Regions from separate parts of the Salimicrobium salexigens genome, predicted to be linked through region 2. Evidence: riboswitches for the same ligand, from Rfam matches in the RefSeq annotation. Region 2 holds a riboswitch; the other holds the start of a gene.
The links. Region 2 has a riboswitch for thiamine pyrophosphate ahead of BW931_RS07175 (thiamine phosphate synthase). Riboswitches for the same ligand answer to the same signal wherever they lie in the genome.
Positions count from the first base shown of each region.

Region 1: linked by a shared signal. The riboswitch ahead of thiW (energy coupling factor transporter S component ThiW) and the one ahead of BW931_RS07175 (thiamine phosphate synthase) in region 2 are both predicted to bind thiamine pyrophosphate.

Region 1 is NZ_FTOK01000001.1:283,755-294,287, forward strand. Features, by position in the region: gene BW931_RS01440 (2OG-Fe dioxygenase family protein) at 116-922, shown strand; gene BW931_RS01445 (HAD family hydrolase) at 1,079-1,696, shown strand; gene BW931_RS01450 (hypothetical protein) at 1,722-2,189, shown strand; gene BW931_RS13445 (hypothetical protein) at 2,186-2,362, shown strand; gene BW931_RS01455 (DUF488 domain-containing protein) at 2,359-2,916, shown strand; gene BW931_RS01460 (ABC transporter permease subunit) at 2,982-3,791, opposite strand; gene BW931_RS01465 (ABC transporter ATP-binding protein) at 3,788-4,675, opposite strand; TPP riboswitch at 4,846-4,954, shown strand; gene thiW (energy coupling factor transporter S component ThiW) at 5,031-5,516, shown strand; TPP riboswitch at 5,521-5,623, shown strand; gene tenA (thiaminase II) at 5,658-6,344, shown strand; gene thiD (bifunctional hydroxymethylpyrimidine kinase/phosphomethylpyrimidine kinase) at 6,341-7,141, shown strand; gene thiM (hydroxyethylthiazole kinase) at 7,138-7,875, shown strand; gene thiE (thiamine phosphate synthase) at 7,872-8,480, shown strand; gene galE (UDP-glucose 4-epimerase GalE) at 8,854-9,870, opposite strand; gene BW931_RS01500 (glycoside hydrolase family 191 protein) at 10,032-10,533, opposite strand, start outside.
Region 2 is NZ_FTOK01000005.1:29,013-39,545, forward strand. Features, by position in the region: gene BW931_RS07125 (3-hydroxyacyl-CoA dehydrogenase NAD-binding domain-containing protein) at 1-604, shown strand, start outside; gene BW931_RS07130 (thioesterase family protein) at 601-1,077, shown strand; gene BW931_RS07135 (FAD-binding oxidoreductase) at 1,284-2,681, shown strand; gene BW931_RS07140 (bile acid:sodium symporter family protein) at 2,678-3,667, shown strand; gene BW931_RS07145 (DMT family transporter) at 3,746-4,648, opposite strand; gene BW931_RS07150 (nucleotidyltransferase domain-containing protein) at 4,830-5,675, shown strand; gene BW931_RS07155 (thiazole biosynthesis adenylyltransferase ThiF) at 5,843-6,859, opposite strand; gene BW931_RS07160 (thiazole synthase) at 6,859-7,623, opposite strand; gene thiS (sulfur carrier protein ThiS) at 7,625-7,828, opposite strand; gene thiO (glycine oxidase ThiO) at 7,853-8,941, opposite strand; gene BW931_RS07175 (thiamine phosphate synthase) at 8,934-9,572, opposite strand; TPP riboswitch at 9,669-9,779, opposite strand; gene BW931_RS07180 (pyridoxamine 5'-phosphate oxidase family protein) at 10,000-10,515, shown strand.

The DNA of each region.
Region 1 (10,533 bases), on a different contig from region 2:
AGTGACGATTCCGGCATTCGTACGTACCGGTTTTTAATTTGAATCAGCCAATATTGACCGGCGGTATTTTACACCATAAGAAAAGTATTATTATGAGCAACAGGAGGAGAAGAAAGTGAGTTATTTGAAACGTTTCGGGTATGAATATTACGATCTGAAAAATATACTGAAGACCCGTCACCTTGAAGAAGAGCTGGAGGAAATCAAACAGGAGTTCGCTACGCTGCCGGCAGACTCGTATGCGCAGGAACTGAACAGATACAGAAGATACGGGAGAGCGGTGATTATACCGGGCACAGGCCATGTCCAGTGGTTGCCTTCCGTTCGGACCGAAGAGGGAGAAATGTACAAGTATTTCCAGGGGAGCTTCAACCCTGAATATACGGACAGCGCCCGTGATTTTCCGGCTATTTCAGAGAAAATGCGGGAGAACCGTCTGCTTGATGACATCATTCTGTTCGATTACAGACAGACGTTCTGGAGAGAGGAAGACCTTCTTCTCCCTATTCACGCCGGGGTTCATTTTGTGAAACTGGAAGTGGATAATGAACAGGAAATTGCAGTGTCTTCTCCGAACCATCTCCATCAGGACGGGGAACCATTCACGTTCGCCCATCTTGTCCATCGTCAGAACGCAGAAGGGGGCGGGAATGCTATAGGCACTCCTCATGTAGCGGGAGAAGTACCGGAAAACGTAAACGAGAAACAGCTGCTGAAGCAGATGACGCTGACTTCCCCTCTCGAATCATATGGAGTGTTCGATCCGATGGTCAGTCATTATGTTGCTCCCGTAACGAAAGGGAAAGAAGAAATGAAGGGGGAACGTTCGATGATACTGATTGATTTCCAGCCCACTGTCTGTCCTGACCCGGAGGAGATTTCAAAACAGTTGAGACAGGGAAACTTAATGTTCGCCGACTGACAAACAAAATGCACAGAGGGAGGCGAAATCGCTCTCTTGCCACGAGTCTTTGTCCATATAGGGTACAGGAAAGATTACGAAAATAACAAATTGCTCATTGCCTGTTCAGGACGGAACGGATGCAAGATTATGGGCCGTAAAAAGGAGTGATGATTCATGGATAGTGTTATCTTTGATTTAGACGGGACTCTATGGGATCCCATTTCCACGGTGAAAGATGCCTGGAATGAAACAATTCAGGCACATCGTCCCGAAGAAAAAGAACTTAGTCGGGAAGATATGGAATCTATAATGGGACTCCAAACAGAAGAAGTAGTTAAGAAGTTATTCCCGCATCTTGATCAGTCTGAGGGTGAAAAGATTATCCACAATTGTTTTGAAGCGGAGATCGAAGTAATTAAAAAACAGGGTGGGGAATTATACGAAGGGGTGGAACGTACTCTGCAGCACCTTTATAACAACTATCCTCTGTTTATCGTAAGTAACTGCCAGGACGGCTATATTGAAGCGTTTCTTCAGGCCCATCAGCTGGAGAAATATTTTAAGGACTTTGAAAATCCTGGACGTACCGGCCTCTCCAAAGCAGAGAATATTCAGCTCGTGGTGAAAAGAAACGATCTTAACAGCCCGATTTATGTGGGGGATACCTCGGGAGATAAAGAAGCCGCTCAAAGTGCAGGCCTTCCTTTCTACTACGCATCCTACGGATTTGGTGAGGTGGACAGGGCCGAGCAGACGATTGAAACATTCGCCGATCTACAGTCTCTGTTATAATCGGTATCTTGATTGGAGGGTATCTATGGAGTATCGTTATAAAAATTCCAAGAAGTGGAAGCGTGAGGGCCTCAAATCTCTGTGGCAGGCAATGGCTGCTGTTGCAGCCAACATTATTACTATGGCCTCGATAGACCCTTCCCCTCTGCTTCTCAGTTTCATCCAAATTGTGACAGGAGTCATCATTATTTCCGGGGTAATAAACACTTTCTACTTTTTTACGAGATCGGGAAAAGAATATATAACAGTCGATGACCAGGCTGTACTCATACGCAATGGCCCGTTTTTCAATAAAAAAGAAGTGCTTCTCGGGGACATGACGGGACTTGTGGAAAGAGAAGAAGAGCTCGTCATTGAATACGGAAAAAAGCGCAGAGAAACACTGGTGGAAAAGGAAAATCTTTCAGAAGAAGACGTTCGGGACTTTAAACAGGAAATAAGGAACAAAGCGGAAAGAAACTCAGAAAGATTTAGAAGGGGAGGAAAAGAATGATATTTTTTTACATACTGATGGCAGCGTTCGTCGGGCTGATCACTCTTGGGTGGAGAGGAGCGATCCTGGGCTTTGTGATAGGGATTGTTTACGCAGTAGTCGAGATCAACGCAAAAAAAATTACCAGACTGGAAGAAGAGGTTCGCCGGTTAAAGCAGGGTTCCCGGGAATGAGGAAACCTTACATATATACGATTGGACACTCTTCCCACTCGAAACAGTTCTTTCTTTCTATGCTGAAAGAGGCGAAAGTGAATGCGGTGGCGGATGTACGGGCGTTTCCGGCGAGTCGTAAGTTTCCCCATTTCAATCAGGAGAACATGAAGAAGTGGCTGGCGGGGGGAGGGTTTTCATACTCCTACCACCCTCTCCTTGCAGGACGACGCAATAAAGCAGGCCACGTGCAGTCGGAGGTGAACGGAGCCTGGGAGAACCAGTCCTTTCACAATTATGCAGACTATACACTGACGGAGGAGTTCAGGGAAGGAATAGTCGGGCTCGAAGCACTGGCCGGTGAGAAGGATGTTGCGTATTTTTGTGCGGAAAGACACCCGTCCCGCTGTCACAGACTGCTTGTCAGTAACTGGCTGGAAGCGAACGGATGGGATGTCTATCATATTTTAGATGAAAAGGATGGAATTTCCCTGGTAAAACACGAGCAGGGCCGGTGGGGAGCGATGCCTATCATCGAGAAAGACGGGGTGGTCGTGTATCCGGAAAACAGGTGAAAGAAACATGCCGGGGGCCTGATTCCTTTTGAACCTGAGTATCGATCTTCCTGTATGGCAGACTTTTACAACGGGAGGTTCCGATGCCTGAACAGAACGATTGCCAGAGTATAAGCAAGGATTCCAATACCCGTAAGTATGAGAGAAGATGTCCATACTTCCGCATCTCCTCCGGCGATTTTTCCGGGTTCATAAAGCGAAAAGGGAGTGATGTTCCGTAACCAGTCGACATCGGTCACAATCTTTCCAATCATATTCATTCCGTAAAAAAGGAAGGTCAACCCGCCTGCTGTCGCTAACGCCGACCTCTCATCGTTCAGCAGGGAAGACACGAGGAAAGAGTACCCCCCTACTGCAAAAAATAACAAAAACCCCACAAAGTTGATCTGAAAAAAATCTTTCATGGCTATCGCATTCTGCTCATCTATCAGCAGTTCGCCGGCAGCCAGTCCCCCGCCGAAATTCAGGACATGTATAATGATAAGACCGCTCAGCAGAACCATCATCTGAGTAAAAGCAATCTGAACCCTGGAGATTCTGGTGGAAAGGAGATAAGCCATGGAACCCCGGTCCACAAGTTTTGCCAGCAACTGCACCGCACTCATTACGCTGAACACACCCAAAATAAGCAGGTAGAATAATCCGTAGTATTCCGCTGAAATAAACTGGCCATAGTTGCCGAAAGCTTCCAGTCCGAGAGCTCTTAATAGAGAATCAGGGAACAGTTCCATCATGCTTTCCATTTCATCGAGATTGTCCGCAAAGAGGGGGAACAGCGACGTCATAAGAACTACATAAATAGCGGAAACGAGACCGAAGCCGAGGAATAATTTAATATTTGATTTCATCATTTGTTTATAAAGCGGAAAATTCATGACCCGGCCTCCTCTGCATCATAGTAATCCATAAATATCTGTTCCAGACTCTGGGTGCCGGCACTGATATTTTTGACGCTGTACTTCGATAATTCGTGGATAAAATTATCAAAGTCCCCCTGGACTTCGACCCGTACGAATAACCCCTCCGTTTTTTTAATGGAAAGCCTGGATTCCTTCATAGCTTCAACATCTTCGGACCGGGTCAGTGTGACATCGAAGACCTTACGCTGCATGGATTGCAGTTCGTGTATATCCTTGACCGTAACAATCTCTCCATTCCGGATGATAGCTGCACGATCGCACGTTCGTTCAATCTCCGAAAAGCTGTGGGAGGACATCAGAAAGGTTTTTCCCTTTTCCTTCTCTTCCAGCACGAGCTCGACGAAAAGCTTTTGCATAAGGGGGTCCAGTCCGGAGGTGGGTTCATCCAGAATATATACATCGGGGTCGTGCATAAATGTCGCAACGATTCCGATCTTCTGTTTCATCCCTTTGGACATCTTCCGGATAGGAGCATCGGGATCAAACTGGAGACGCTGAATCAGGCTGGTCCGTTTGCTCTTGTCCGTGATCCCCTGCATTCCTGCCATCATATCGAGAAAGTCGCTCCCTGTCATTCCTTCGAGAAAAGCGATCTCCCCCGGTAAATAACCGATTCTTCCCCGTGCTTTCGCCTGATTCTTCCACGTATCATAACCGTCAATTACAGCACTCCCCTTTTGAGGTTTCATATACCCGAGGAGATGACGGATAGTCGTGGATTTACCAGATCCGTTAGGTCCGAGAAACCCGAACACTTCCCCTTCCTGTACTTCAAAAGAGACGTTGAAAATCCCTTTGCCATTCGGAAACCGCCGGGTAAGATTGTCGATGCGAATCATTGCTTACACCCCTTACTGTAGCAAAAAGACTGCTTTTTCTAAATTCTATTACTCTCTCCGGGATTGTCAATGCCTCCTTGTGGAAATTACTGATATTTTCGAAAAAACGGTTCAGATGGTGCAAAAGATTCTGGCTTTTGTTATACTGGTATCGTCCAAGTGAATAAGTAATCAACTACTAGGGGTGTCCGTGATACGGACTGAGAGGAAAGAATGACTTTCCGACTCTCTGGACCTGATCTGGCTCATACCAGCGTGGGGAAGTAGTCAACATACCATTGACGAACCGGGTCCTGTAATTCAGGACCCGGTTTTTTTGCTTCTTCTTCTGCCTGGGATAAAAGGGGGGAGAATTATGAATCGCACAAAACTGCTTACGACCATGGCTGTGCTTACTGCACTCGGAACGCTCGGGGCACAGATGCTGTGGTTTCCGGCCGGAATAGCAAAGGCCTATCCGGTCCAGCATGCCGTCAACGTCGTTGCTGCCGTTACGCTTGGACCGCTGCCGGCGGTGACGATAGCTTTCCTGATAGCTGTGTTGCGGAACCTGTTAGGTCTCGGCACTCTGCTAGCATTTCCGGGGGGTATGATCGGGGCTTTTGTGGCGGGAGTGACATATCACTACACGAAGCGTATCGGGGGAGCGGTAACCGGTGAAATCATCGGGACAGGATTATTCGGATCTCTTGCTTCCGTACCGATCGCCAATCTGTTGATGGGTACAGGCGCCGGGGTTTTCGCTTTTGTACCTTCATTCGCTGTAAGTACCGTGACCGGGGCGCTGATAGGCTGGATGGTCGCAGTCCGGCTGAAACAGACAGCTATCGTGACAACTTAATTATTTGAACTGCTGGGGGCGCGGATATCGCTGAGATAAGGTTTTGCCTTAGTCCCTTTGAACCTGATGCGGGTCATGCCGCCGAAGGGAAGCACTCTGCACATGGGGGCTTCCTTTATACTAAACGAGGAGGCTATTTTTATGTCATTTACGAAAGAATTAAGAAGAGAAAATGAAGATGTATTTCAGGCGATTTTCGATCACCCGTTTGTACAGGGTCTTGGCGAAGGTGAACTGCCGAAAGAAGCGGTGGCTCACTACGTAAAAGCGGACTATGAATACTTGAATACCTTCCTTACCCTTTATGGCACGGCCATTTCCCAATCCGACAGTCGGGAGGATATAACATTTTTTCATAATCAGATCGCCTTTGTGCTGGGGGATGAGATGCACCCACACCGCAATTTAAGCGATTACGCAGGCACCCCGTACGAAAATCTTCAGGGTTATCCGATGCCACCGACAGCGGATCATTATCGTGCTCACATGAAGAGTGTGGCCACAGAAGGTCTGCTCGGAAAAACAATTGCGGCTATGCTTCCCTGTCCGTGGACTTACGATGAAATCGGAAAAGAATTGAAACGGCGTTTCTCTCCGGAATCGGACCATCCTTTCTATGAGTGGATTGAATTCTATGCCGATGATTCTATTGCCGAAACCACCGGCTACATGATGAAACGTCTGGATGAGGAAGCGGAGCGGGCATCTCCGGAAGACAGGCGGAAAATGAAAGAAGCTTTCCGGAAAAGCTGTCAGTTGGAACTCGCTTTCTGGGAAATGTCCTATTCACTGGAAGAATGGCCTGCAGGAAAGGAGGCGGCGAGATGAGACCATATACAGCACTGACAATCGCAGGATCCGATTCCGGAGGCGGAGCCGGGATTCAGGCGGATATCAAGACGATGGAAGAATGGCAGGTGTACGGAATGTCTGTGCTGACTTCTTTGACCGCCCAGAACACTATGGGAGTCCGGGAGGTTCATCACGTACCTGTTCCATTCCTTACTGCTCAGCTTAAAAGTATTGAGGAGGATCTGCCTGTGGATGCTATCAAAACCGGAATGATTTCATCGAAAGAAGCTGCACGCACAGTAGGGGAATGGATCGGGGCCCGGCGGAAACCATACGTCTGTGACCCCGTCATGGTAACTGCGAGCGGTCATCCTCTTATGGAAGAGGAGACGAGGGAGGCGCTTTCCGAATATCTTTTTCCTCATGCTGATGTCGTCACTCCGAATATTCCGGAAGCGGAAACGCTGCTTAGGATGACTATTAAGACAGAAGCTGATATGGAAGAAGCGGCAGGACTGTTTGTAGAAAAACTCGGCAGCCGCGGCGCGCTCATTAAAGGCGGACATCTGGATGGAGAAGCTGTCGATGTATTGTATGACGGAGAAATTATGAGGACATACAGAGAAGCGCGCATTAAAACGGATAATACCCATGGCACAGGCTGTACGTATGCTTCGGCTATCGCGGCGAATCTGGCGCGGGGACGGACGCTTCCTGTAGCTGTAGAGAAGGCTAAACATTTTATTACCGAAGCTATCCGTCATTCTTTCGACCTCGGTTCAGGGAGCGGCCCTACGAATCACTGGGCCGGCAGAAGGGGGGAGGTCAAATGATGGAAGAGCGTGTAAGAGAAAAGAGACCGCTGGTTCACCACATTACGAATGAAGTAGTGATGAATTTCTCTGCGAACGGCCTCCTGGCATTCGGAGGGAGCCCGGTCATGGCGAAAGAAAGAGAAGAAGTCGCAGACATAGCAGGGGCGGCCGATGCTCTTGTATTGAATATCGGCACGCTCCGGAGCAGTGACGTGGAAACGATGATAGCAGCAGGAAAAGCAGCTAATGAGAAGGGTATTCCTATACTGCTGGACCCGGTGGGGGCAGGAGCGAGTACCTTCCGGAAAAATGCAGTCAGAAAAATAACAGAAGAGCTGGACGTAGCCGTCGTGAAAGGGAACGCCGGGGAAATCGCTGCTCTCGCAGACATACCACTGAAAGTGAAAGGTGTGGATTCGGAAGAAAGCGGAGATTCCACAGATATCGCCCTGAGGGCTTCGGAGAAACTGAACACCTGCGTAGTAGTGACGGGAGCAATAGATATAGTAGCGGAAAACGGCAATTATACAACGTCTTCCTACGGTTCTCCTCTGCTTACGCAGGTTACAGGGTCGGGGTGTCTCCTCGGGACGCTGATTGCCGCCTGTCTCACGGTTGAGGATGAAAAAGAGAAAGCGGTACTTTTTGCAGTGGAATTTTATAATAAAGCTGCGGAGAGGGCGGAAGCGAACTCCCATGGTCCGGGGTCTTTCGCCGTTTCTCTTCTCGATGAACTGGGGGGAGATGTATGAGTGATTATCTTCATACCTATTTCATTATGGGAAGCCAAAACTGTAAAAAAGACCCTGTGGAAACTCTGCGACGAGCCATCAGGGGAGGGATCACCGCTTTTCAGTTCAGGGAAAAAGGAGAAGGATCATTGATGGGCGCCGAAAAAGTCAAGCTTGGCCACCGTCTGCGGGAAGTATGCCACGAGCATGAAATCCCTTTTTTCGTAAATGATGATATTGAGCTGGCACGTGAATGGAAAGCGGACGGTGTTCACATCGGGCAGGAAGATACGGAAATAGAAAAAGTTAGAGATCGTTTCCCGGATCTTATAATCGGATTATCCGTATCCACCCCGGAAGAACTGGAGCAGAGCCGGTACGAGCTGGCAGATTATCTCGGAGTGGGACCCGTGTTCAAAACTTCGTCGAAGCAGGATGCGAAAGACGTAATAGGAATAGAAGGACTTCGGACGATTCAGAACAGAGCCGGCTTGCCGGTGGTCGCCATAGGGGGTATACACGAAGGTAACGTACAGAAAGTTAGAGAGACCGGTGCCGGGATAAGCGTTATTTCCGCCATCGCAAGTAATGAAGATCCTTTCAGCGGTGTGCAGCGATTATTATAGCAAAACCACTCCGGTCACTTCAGCAGTGACCGGAGTGGTTTTGTGTTTTAAGACCGATATATAAATGCAGAAACAAAAAAATCCTTCTACCTGGGCAGAAGGACAAGACAGCCTAAGAAGCTCGGACGAGTGATAAGTGCGTGCAGATGAGTCGTTCCGCAAAGAGGAATAACTCTCACTTTCACTGAACGATCCTCTATTATGTATCGACTGTATCTGTTCATTATACATAACAAAATTCGATACGTAAATGCATATAATGCTTTTCTGTAAACATCGGGCAAAGGTAATAGGTCAAATTGCTACAGGGGTTTCCTGGAAGCGTTTGTAGCAATCTGACCCGGGTTTCTGCTGCTGATCTGTTTTTTTCGGATTATTTACCTGAAGCATAACCGTAAGGGTTATGGCTGCGCCATCGCCAGGTGTCCTCACACATATCGGTAATGGATTTTTCCGCTTTCCATCCCAGCTTTTCCTCGGCTTTTGAAGGGTTTGCATAGCAGGAGGCTACGTCACCTTCGCGGCGGCCGGTCACTTCATAAGGTACAGAACGACCGGAAGCTGATTCGAAAGCCCGGACGAGCTGAAGTACGCTGTAACCTTCCCCGGTGCCGAGGTTATAGATTTCATGACCCGATCCCTGCATTGCTTTATCCAATGCTTTTACATGGCCGAGAGCAAGGTCTGTTACGTGGATATAGTCACGTACCCCCGTTCCGTCAACGGTCGGATAATCATCGCCGTAAACGGTGAGCTTTTCGTATTGTCCCAGAGCTACTTTTGCAACATAAGGCATGAGATTATTCGGAGTTCCATTCGGTGACTCGCCGATTTTTCCGCTCGGGTGAGCGCCGATCGGGTTGAAATAGCGCAGAATGGAAATGCTCCATTCGGAATCAGCGTTCCAAAGATCTGCCAGAACCTCTTCAATCATCAGTTTCGTTCTTCCATAAGGATTGATGGCAGACACCGGGAAGTCCTCCGTTATCGGGTTGAATGCCGGTTTCCCGTAGACCGTAGCGGAAGAAGAGAATATGATGGTTTTCACATTAAATTCGGTCATGACTTCCAGCAGTACGAAAGTAGCCGTCAAATTATTTTTGTAGTACGTGAGAGGAAGGGAGACCGAATCATTCACCGATTTGAGACCTGCCATGTGTATAACAGCTTCAATCGTGTGCTTCGAGAAAATCTCCTCGAGGGCACTCCGGTCCAGCAGGTCGTTTTCGTAGAATGTTATCGTTCCGCCGGTAATTTCCTCGACTCTCGCCAGGGACTCTTTTCGACTGTTCGACAGGTTGTCGATGACAGCAATGTCATACCCTTCGTTCAAAAGTTCCACGCATATATGATTTCCGATGAAACCTGCGCCTCCTGTAATAAGAATCATAGGCTACCCTCCTGTTTTTATTCTTATCCATAAAATTACATGAAAGAAGAAGTAAAAACAACCGGAATCTGATAATATAGAACTATATAAACTCAATTGAGTTTTTTTCGGAAAGTTCCGGCTTCCCGTAACTGAAGGTAGTCGGGAATGGTGGCATCATTCTACCATTCGTTATAATTTGTCGGTTCATGGTAATGTTTGAAGCGATTTGCAGTAGAAAGTCCTTTGCTTTCCCCGGGCTGCTGATGAGAAACTGTCAGTACTTCAACCCCATCCATTTCACGAACTTTCCGCAATTTATAGACTTGGTCCTGGGCCCACTCATCGTATACGACATCGCTGAAGTGGAAACCTTCCCACATAATACCATCTACGTACGGAGAGGAGGCGGTGGCCAGCGTATCGAATCCCCAGTTCTGTATCAGAGAAAGATCCGGGTGCCTGTCTTTGAGAAGAGTCAGCCAGTCCGTCAATCCTTCCCGCTGTGCGTGAAGAACCTGAGGGTCACCGCCATGCTCATTATCGATGTTTCCTACAGTATCGAGAAAAGCTCCGTCCAGTCCTTTATCGACAATCTGCTTCTGAACTTCGTCTGCCATAACTTTCTGATAGTGAGAGGAAGTTATGTCGGTCAGGTAGGAGTCCCATTCTTCGTAGTAAACT
Region 2 (10,533 bases):
TCACCCGGAAAGGGTCATCGTCGGGCATCCTTTCAACCCGGTATATCTCATGCCACTCGTCGAACTGGTGGGCGGCAATAAAACGGAGGACAGTTTCGTTGACAAAGCCCGGGAATTTTATGAAGGTCTTGGCATGAAACCTCTCATCGTTCATCAGGAAATTGAAGGACACATTGCCGATCGTCTGATGGAAGCGGTCTGGCGTGAATCTCTGCATATCGTTAATGACGGTGTGGCGACGACCGAAGAAGTGGACGCCTCCATCGTTTACGGTCCGGGTCTTCGCTGGGCGCTGATGGGCCCGTTCATGACTCTCCATATGGGAGGCGGCAAGGCCGGTATGCGTCATCTCCTGCATCAGTTCGGTCCGGCCTTGAAACTACCGTGGACCAAACTGGAGGCGCCGGAACTCACGGATGAGCTGGCAGAGAAAGTCATCACCGGCTGTGAAGCGCAGACGGAGGGTGTGGATATGCAGAAAATGGAAGAGCGTCGGGATGACTTCCTCGTGGAACTTCAGCAGCTGCTGGAAAAATACTGGCCGGGCGCCAACTTAACGACCGGCGACAGCAAAGAAGCCGTGCAGGGAGGCGATAAGACATGAGTGAAGCCAAAACCCTCATTACGTCAAAAGTACCTGCCGACTGGATCGACTACAATGGTCACATGAACGATGCCGACTACGTTCGTGCTTTCAGTATCGGTGTGGATGAGTTCATGAGTACAATCGGGCTGGACGAAGAAGCCCGCGGGAAGCATCAATATACGATATATACACTGGAAAATCACGTATGTTATCTCGACGAAATGCATCATGAGGAAGCGTACGAGGTGAAGATGTATATTCTGGATTACGATGCGAAGCGTGTGCATGCGTTCCTCGAGCTTTACGGGGAAAATGGCAAAAGAGCCGCTACGAGTGAGCAGATGCTGATGGGAATGGATCAGAGTGAAGGACGGCCAGCTCCTTTTCCGGAAGCGGTGTCTGCACAGCTTAAGGTATTCGCAGAATATCACACGCCTTCCGAGGCCCCCGAAGAAGCCGGACGGGTAATCGGTATCAGACGTAAAAAGTAATACAGTTCTGTGGGTTATTGAAACGAACAGGAAGACTTCCCATTCATTTTTTTATGAATGGGAAGTTTTTTTGTGGAAAAAATTATGGAATTTCCAGCATTATACTGAAACCTTGGGAAAGTATAATCGTGTCATTCCTTTTTTCAGATAATTATGATAATCTGATGTAACAGTTTAATCTGAAAATGTGAAAGGAGCCTGAGAACATGACTACATACCCGGCAACGCTGCAGGAAGAGCTGCTGAAATTTTTGAGGAATGATCAGGTGAGTGCGAACGATACCGTGCTCGCCAATCATAGCAAAGATGAATCTTACCACGAGTGGAGCACCCCTGATCTCGTCGTTTTTCCGGAGAAGGCGGAGGAAGTTAGTCAAATTATGAAAGCAGCTGAAACTTCAGGGGTCCCGGTCATTCCGTTCGGACTGGGCTCGAGTCTTGAGGGAAATGTGATCGCTTATGATAAGGGGATTACGATCGACTTTTCCTCCATGAATAGAGTAACGGAAGTGCGGGATAAGGACTTCCTCGTGAAAGTGCAGCCCGGGGTGACGAGGTCGCAGCTGAATAAAGAACTGAAAAAATATGGGCTGTTCTTCTCTGTGGACCCGGGAGCCGATGCTACGCTCGGCGGGATGGCCGCCACGAACGCAAGCGGGACGACTTCCGTGAAATATGGGGTGATGAAAGACCAGATCCAGAGTCTTGAAGTCGTTACACCGGGTGGAGATATCATTCATACCGGAAGCCTTGCCAGAAAATCTTCGTCCGGCTATGATCTCACCAGTCTTTATGTAGGCTCCGAAGGGACACTTGGCTGTATTACGGAGCTTACGCTAAGAGTGTACGGCATCCCTGAACATGTCATGGCTGCGAGAGCTTCTTTCCCGACCATCGATTATGCGGTGGGAGCAGTGATTTCCATGTTGCAGGCAGGGGTTCCGGTCGCCCGTGTGGAACTGCTGGATGAAGCATCGATACGGCAGGTGAACCGGTTTAATGACACGGATTACATAGAAAAGGCGACACTGTTCCTGGAATTCCACGGAAACGAAGCAGGATTGCAGGAGGACGTCGCCTTCATGGAAGAGATCGTATCGAGTCATAAGTGTGAAGCTATTGATTTCGAGAAAGATAATGCCGCCCGCGTGAAGCTCTGGGAAGCGCGTCACAATCTCGCCTATGCCTACATCCATGACAGCCCGGGCAAAAAAATGATGGTTACGGACGTCTGTCTTCCGATATCGGAACTCGGCGGGGCCATCCGGCACGGCAGAGAGAAGATGACGGAGCTGTGTCTTGATGGAGGGATTCTCGGTCATGTCGGCGACGGAAACTATCACGCCCTCCTTATGCTTGATATGGAAAAAGAGGAAGAACGCAGAAAAGCTGAAATGTTCAATGAAGAGATTGTGGAATACGCCCTGGCCCGCGGAGGCACCTGTACGGGGGAGCACGGCGTCGGAAAAGGGAAAATGAAGTATCAGGAAAGAGAGCACGGAAAAGCTCTTCCTGTCATGCAGGCGATTAAAGAAGCGCTCGATCCTAAAGGAATTATGAATCCCGGTAAGCTTATTCATAACGGAAGGGGGAACAGACAATGAAGGTGATCGAGTCCATCAGTCGCGTCGCCGGAAAATATTTTGCGCTGTGGGTCATAGCAGCCGCTCTTATATCTTTTTTTGTACCGGAAGTCTTTCTCGGTCTCGGGGCGTATATAACCATTCTGCTTGGAGTAGTCATGTTCGGCATCGGTCTTACGATGCAGCCGGTCGATTTTAAACTGGTCATGAAAAAACCGCTCCCGGTGATTGCCGGTGTGGCGGCCCAGTACGTACTTATGCCGCTGACGGCACTCGGAATCGCTTATTTGCTCAACTTGCCGGCGGAACTGGCGGCCGGTCTGGTCCTGCTCGGTTCTGTTCCGGGAGGCACGGCGTCGAACGTCATGGTATATCTCGCCAAAGGGAACCTGGCATTGTCTGTCGCGATGACTTCTTTCTCCACACTGCTGGCCCCGATTCTGACGCCTGCCATCTTACTGATGCTTGCAGGCCAGTGGCTGCCGGTGGATCCTGTGTCCATGTTTCTGTCAATCGTGCAGGTCATCATTGTTCCTATTACGCTTGGACTTCTCGTCAGGAAACTGTTTCCGGAAACGGTGGACAAAAGCGCCACGGCTGTGCCGCTCATTTCCGTACTGGCTATCATCACCATCGTCTGTGCGGTAGTAGCTGCAAACGTCGAGAGTATTACAAGTTCCGGACTGCAGATCTTTGCAGCCGTGATGCTGCACAATCTGATTGGCCTTATCCTAGGCTACGGAGCGGCTGTGTTGATGAGACTCGATGAAAGTAAACGGCGTGCCATCTCCATTGAAGTAGGTATGCAAAACTCCGGACTAGGCGTAGCACTCGCTACGGCACACTTCGGACCTCTCGCAGCTTTACCGAACGTGGTCGCAGCCGTGTGGCATAATATCTCAGGGCCCATTCTGGCCACCTTCTGGTCGAAGAAACCGGTGAGAGGAGAGGACGAGCCTGAAGTTGAGGAGGAGCTGGAGAGCAGAGTGAAAAGATCGGGAACATAAGAGGGGAAACGTTGCAAAAAATATTTATGGATACAGAAAAAAACACGAAGGCATCCCGGTATACGGTGTCTTCGTGTTTTAGTGAGTGGGAAGTCTTTGTCCGGTGATACGCCGCTTCCGCTGATAGGTTGAGAATATAACACCGCCCACTATCAGAAGAGCTCCGGCTATTTCCACGTCCGTGATGGGTTTGTGAAGCAGTACGAGTCCTGTAATCATGGCCAAAAAGGGTTCCAGGTTCGATAAGATGGAAGCTTTGGAAGCATCCACCTGTCTGATATTCGTATTCCATATGAGCGTAGCTATACCGTGAACGGTAATCGCGGTTCCGATCAGGAAAGCCCAGTCGAAAGTCGTGACACCGAATCGTATCGGATCGTCCCACATAAAGACGAAAGGGATGGATATGAGAAAGCCGATAATATTGGAATAGAGAGTGATAGGGAGCGGGTCTATGCGCTTCGAGAGCACGCGCGTCATTATGATCATTATGGCGAAGGTTATCATTGTCACTACTATCCATAATAGTCCTCTATCCACCTGTAAAACCGTAAAACTTCCTTTCGTAACCACGAGAAAGATACCGGTAATCGCAATTACCGACCCGAGCAGCATACGGATCGTCAATCTCTCTTTCAGGAATGTGGCCCCCAGAACGCCGGCTAAAATAGGCGTCGTGGCAAGAATGAGAGCGGACGTGGTCGGGTCTGCCGTTTCCAGTCCAACAAAAAAAGACCACTGGTTGATAAATACACCAATAATTCCTAAGACGGAAATCGCTATCCATTCTGTTTTACCTAAACGATTCACGCGTTTCTTTGTGAAGGACGCCAGACCGAGCAACAGCAAAACAATAAAGAAAAGCCGTAAAGACGTCAGAAATGCCGGGGAGAAACTCTGCAGCAGTATTTTCCCAAAAACGAAATTGCTGCCCCATACGACGACGCAGAAAACCAGCCAGGAATAAGCTTTAACATGTATAATCCAGTCTCCTCTTTCTAAAGTAACAACTTATATATTTTAAGCTTTTGAAACCCGTTTGTATACCTTTCCGCTTTGATGAAGAATAAATGATTTTCCAGGTAAAAGGGGCAGGAGTATTCGGGGAGGAAAGAATAAATGAAATATGGGGAAGAAAAAAAGATGGGGGTAATAATTACAAATGAATGAAATTAAAAAAATAGGTACGTTGTGTCCTTTGGATACTCAAGGGTACATCATCAACCAGGCTGCGCCTGCATATATTGATAATAAATTTCTGGAAGTCATCGAGCTCATTAACAAAAGCTGTCTGTCCGCTTTGCCGGGGGAAGTCCACAGTATTTATTTGAGAGGATCCGTGCCAAGAGGGGCAGAGGTGGAAGGTGTGTCGGATGTAGACGTAATCATCGTAACTCAATCCGATCCTGAAAACCTTGATTTGGGGTGGACGGAAGAGGCGACCCGGTTTATCGATCAGAAATATCCTTTTATCAATGGTGTTGAGCTGGGATTCAGTTCCCTCAGGGAAGTGAAAGAATACGAGTACTGCTCTATGATACCGTTCATTTTAAAAACTTACGGGGTCTGTGTGTACGGGGAAAACCTTATCAGTCAGCTTCCCGATTACAAACCCGACAGCTCTCTTGCTAACGAACATCTCTTTCATCTGTCCACTTTGATCGACAGAGCCAGACGCGAGCTTGAAGGGAATGAAGATACAGAGGATATTGAAGATTGCTGTTCATGGATTATGCGGATCATAGTGAGAGCCGGCGGAGCGCTTGTTATAATTCAGGAAGAGGCGTATACGAGAGATTTGTATCCGGCATATGAATTGTTTTCGAAGCATTATCCCGAGAAAGAGAAAGAAATGAGGACGGCTCTTTGGTATGCAATAAATCCTTCATCCGATTCTAGAGAAATAAAGAAGTTTCTGGATTGTTTTGGGAACTGGATCGAAGAGGAAACAGAAAATTGGCTTGATATTTATAACAAAGAAAGAAAAATCCATCTGCCACTTGCGTAATCCGGAACAGGAATTTGCGTATTCAAAAGTTGAAATAATAAGAACGATACGTACTATCCAAATGAAAAAGTCTGGGGGGTGATACACCCCCAAACCATGGAGCGTTACAGATAAACCTGTAAGGTTACTGCTAAGAACTCGATTAACAGAGCGGGCATTACACCACTTTAACCAAAATATCGGTGATACAGGGACCTGGCTTCCGCAACATCACTGGTACCATGCACCAGTACGCGTCCGTCCTGAAACAGGACAAGCCGGTTGGCACCAGTGGAGAAAGAAAGGAGAAACGGGTTTTGTTCGACCTCACCTAATGGAGAAAGGTCTTCGGCCGTTCGCTTCAGATCCGGTTTACGTGTGGAGGAGGGACGGATCTGGACTGTATCCCTCCCACACAGAACAGCTGTCCTGGTCTGGTTTTGATAATCCAGGAACGGATAGGAAGGGGAGGCGCCGCACGATGAACAATTATCGTTTTTAAGCATTTGCACATCAATAGAAGAGTGCTGATTGCTCCATAGATCGAAAGAAACGAGATTCTCACGTAACGCATCCCGGTTCCCGGTTAAAATCTTCAGTGCCTCTGCCCCCTGATGTGCCGTTACCAGTTGAACGATGGGGCTGATGATACCGGCCGTATCACAAGTTAAACCGCCGAGCGGAACCTGTTCCATCATGCAGTGGAGGCATGGGGTCTCCCCGGGGATAATCGTGTAACTGATACCGTAACTTCCGACGACTGCCCCATAAATCCAGGGGATATTGTGCTTCTGGGAAATATCATTCATAATCATACGGATTTCGAAATTGTCTGTAGCATCGAGCATCAGATCCACTCCGCCGATGAGCTCTTCCAAATTCCAGGGCGTCACGTCCGTAACGTGAGCTTTGATTCTCACATCCTGATTAATAGCTTCCAACTTCTCCTTCAGTGCAATAGCTTTTGGAAGGCGGTTCTGTGCATCTTCTTCAGTGTACAGCTGTTGTCGCTGAAGATTGCTCCATTCCACGTAATCTCTATCTGCAATCGTTATTTTGCCGGCACCGGCACGGGTGAACATTTCCGCTGTACTGGTCCCGAGAGCCCCGGCCCCTATAATTAGGATATGGGCCTGCTGTAATTTTCTTTGTCCGTCAGTGCCGATGGGGGAAAATAATGTTTGTCTCGAGTAACGCTGTTCCATCAGAAACTGATTCCTTCTTCCGGACTGCTGGCGGTAGCGTACCGTTTTTTTGGTATTTTTCCGGCCTCGAAACCGAGTCTTCCTGACTGCACGGCCAGTTTCATCGCCTCAGCCATTTTTACGGGGTCTGGAGAGCCGGATACAGCTGTGTTCAGCAAAATACCGTCCGCCCCGAGTTCCATGGCCGTGACCACGTCCTGTGGAGACCTTATACCTGCATCCACAATCACCGGTACGTGTGACTGCTCAATGATCAGACTCAGGTTCAGAGGATTGATAATACCCTGGCCGGAGCCGATAGGTGATGCCCCCGGCATGATAGCGTGAGCCCCGAGTTCTTCCAGCTTCCTGGCTAAAACCACATCATCAGATGTATAAGGGAGGACAATGAATCCTTCCTTCAAAAGTTCTTCGGTAGCTTTCAGTGTTTCCACCGGGTCCGGCAACAGCGTTTTTTTGTCCCCGATCACTTCCACTTTAATCATGTCACAAAGACCGGAGGCATAAGCCAGCTTGGCCGTTCGTACAGCTTCTTCGGCTGTATATGCCCCTGCCGTGTTCGGTAACAGGTCGTAGTTGCTGGTGCTGATTTTTTCCAAAAGATTGGGTTGGGAAGATTCAAAAATATCCATTCGACGGACGGAGAAAGTCAGTATTTCTGTTCCGGATGCATCTACCGCCTGTTTTTGTACATCGATATCCGGATATTTGCCGGTTCCGAGCAGTAAGCGGGAGTGAAAAGATTTATTACCGATAGTTAGCATGTCAACCACCTCCTACAAAATTAACCAGTTCTATTTTGTCGCCGTCTTTAACATTTACGGTCGAGTGATTTTCTTTAGTCAGAATGTTTCCGTTGTGTTCAACGACGACCGCCGGCCGGTCGGGTATGAAATAATCGATGACGTCGGAAACAGTTGTAATGTTATTTGATAATTGCACCGTCGTACCATTAATCAAAAGTTCCATAGAATCGCCTCCTTAACGTATCTATCACTGAATCTTAAAGGATTCATATACAGGTTTTCCTTCAATATAATCCGCCATGAGCGACCCGGTGATCGGAGCTAATAAAATACCGTTGCGAAAATGGCCGGCCGCTACCCACAACCCATCGATTTCCGGATGTTCCCCCATATAGGGGAGGCCTGTCTGTGTCTTGGGCCTGTGCCCGCTCCAAGCTTCGCCCCATTCCGCATGCTGCAGGTCAGGAATTAAACGGATAGCACGTTCCATCAGAGAACGCAGACCTCCGATGCTTACAGAATTATTCGGGTCATCAGGTTTTTGTGTAGCGCCGACAATGAACCTGCCGCCGGCCTTCGGTACGATATAACATCCAGGTGAAAATATGCTTGCCGTCGTCAGATGTTCTTTATGATAAACGGAGAAACACTCGCCTTTTACCGGATACATGTTCAATGTGTAGCCCGTTTTTTCGAAAAGCTCCCGGCTCCACGTCCCACCAGCAGAAATGACCGTTTGTGCCAAAATATTTCCGGAGGTTGTTTTGACTCCGGTTACGTGTCTGTTTTCGGTCAGAACATCCAGCACTTCCGTATGTTCCATAATCTCTGTACTGAATTCAACGGATGCATGTGCCAGTGCTTTTGTTAACGATGGGGCATTGACCTGGCCGTCTCCGGGCATGTAGAGTCCCCCTGTAACGGAGAGGTGGGAAAGACGGGGTTCTCTCTCCTGTAACCGGCTTCGTGAAAGCCATTCCGAACAATCTCCCGAACGTTGCTGACGTTCATTCTCCCGTTTTAACTGTTTCGCTTCTTCTTCGGTACGGGCGACTCTGACTATGCCATTTTGAATCAGTTCAATGTCTATGCCGCTGACAGATTCCAGTTCTTCTGCTAAAGAAGGGAACATTTCTCTGCTTTCACGAGCGAGCCGGGAGAGCGGGCTGTCAGGACCCACTTCGTTCTGCGCCCCCAGCATTCCGGCTGCAGCTCTGGAGGCTTTTTGTCCGATTTCCTCCTTTTCTATTATGAGCACGCGATAGTTTCTTTTAGAGAGTTGAAAAGCGATCGAGCTACCGATAACACCTCCGCCTGCAATAATAACGTCATACATTTCCTGCGCCTCCTTTGCGTATCGCTTCTCTGTAGGCCACAGCTTTTTCAACGGGATCATCAGCTAGCAGCACACCGGACAGAACGGCAACTCCACTGGCACCGGCTTCCATCACGACGTTGGTATTTTCCGGAGTAATTCCACCAATTGCTAAAACAGGCACTCTTACATGCTGCACGACTTTTTTCAGTTCTCTTATACCTTTAGGGGACAATCCGGGTTTCGAACTGCTGGTGAAAACGTGACCGAAGATTAAATAATCAGCGCCATCGTGCCAGGCTCTGACGGCTTCCTGTACGGAGCAGCCGATCGTCAAATCCGGATAAAGGCGACGAACTTTCACCTGATTCATGCTTGCATGAGTGAGTTGTACCCCTTTAGCCTTTACCTTGTCGGCGATGGTCGCCCGGTGGTTAAGAATAAGTTTATGCATGGGCATTCCCACGGAATAAAGCTGCTGGGTAAAACATATCATCTGTCTATCGCTCCATTCTTTTTCCCGGAGATGTACAGAATCCACATAGGGGAGCACCTGACCTATTATTCTCATCAGCTCTTCACCAGGCTGCTGACCAGTGGAGATGACATGAAGTTTTCCTATACTGTCCTGACCTGGTTGCTCAAGTTTCACTGAGACCCCCCTTTATCGTTTTTTGAAATTAAAAAAGTCACTTTCCTGGTAAAAGAAAAGTGACTTTGAACGTATGATTAAACAAAAAATAGCAAAAATATCGTCCGCACACTTCCCTTCGCCGGTATCAACCGTATCAGGTTCCGAGGGTCTCAAAGTCGATTACTCTGATCTCAGCCTTTTGAAAAGGCACCCCTAGTGATTTATATTAAATTGTAAGTAAAATTCTAACATTTGTACAAGTATTGTCAACAGTGTGTTTTTTAACATTCATTTTTATAGTTACTCCTGTTTTTCATAGCTTTCACATACCGAAGCTGTAAAAGCGTAATGTACAAGTTCGGGCAGCAAGTGTAACTGCTTCTACAACAGGGAATAGTAAGGGTGGATATCAAAACATGCCTGGCACCAGAAGGAGGAAGATATGATGACTGATAAACATTCGGAAAATGAAGAAACCCTTAAGCAGATCAAAGAACTCATCAAAGATGAAAAAGTGGCGATGCTGACGACCGTATCTCCGGAGGGCAGATTGAGTTCCCGTCCGATGCACACCCAGGAAGTATTGCTGGACGAGGAAGAATTCTGGTTTATCACGGAGAAAGATACAGATAAATACAGGGATATCGGTAATAACCCTTCGGTGAATCTGGCCTACGCCGGCAGTTCCTACGTGTCCATCAGTGGAACGGCTGAATTCGTGCAGGACGTGAAGAAGAAGAAAGAGTACTGGAATAAAATTGTCGAAAAAGTACTGAATGCTTCGGCCGAAGACCCGAACGTTGTGCTTGTAAAAGCGACTCCTGACGTTGCTGAATACTGGGAAGCAGGTGTGAACGTCAAAACCGTTAAAGAATTCGTGAAAAAGATGGCCAGCAGCAATTCCATGGACGACAAGAATAAACTGAAAGACACCGTCCATTTCGACGAAAATTCGAACTAGATACGATCATTTTTCTGA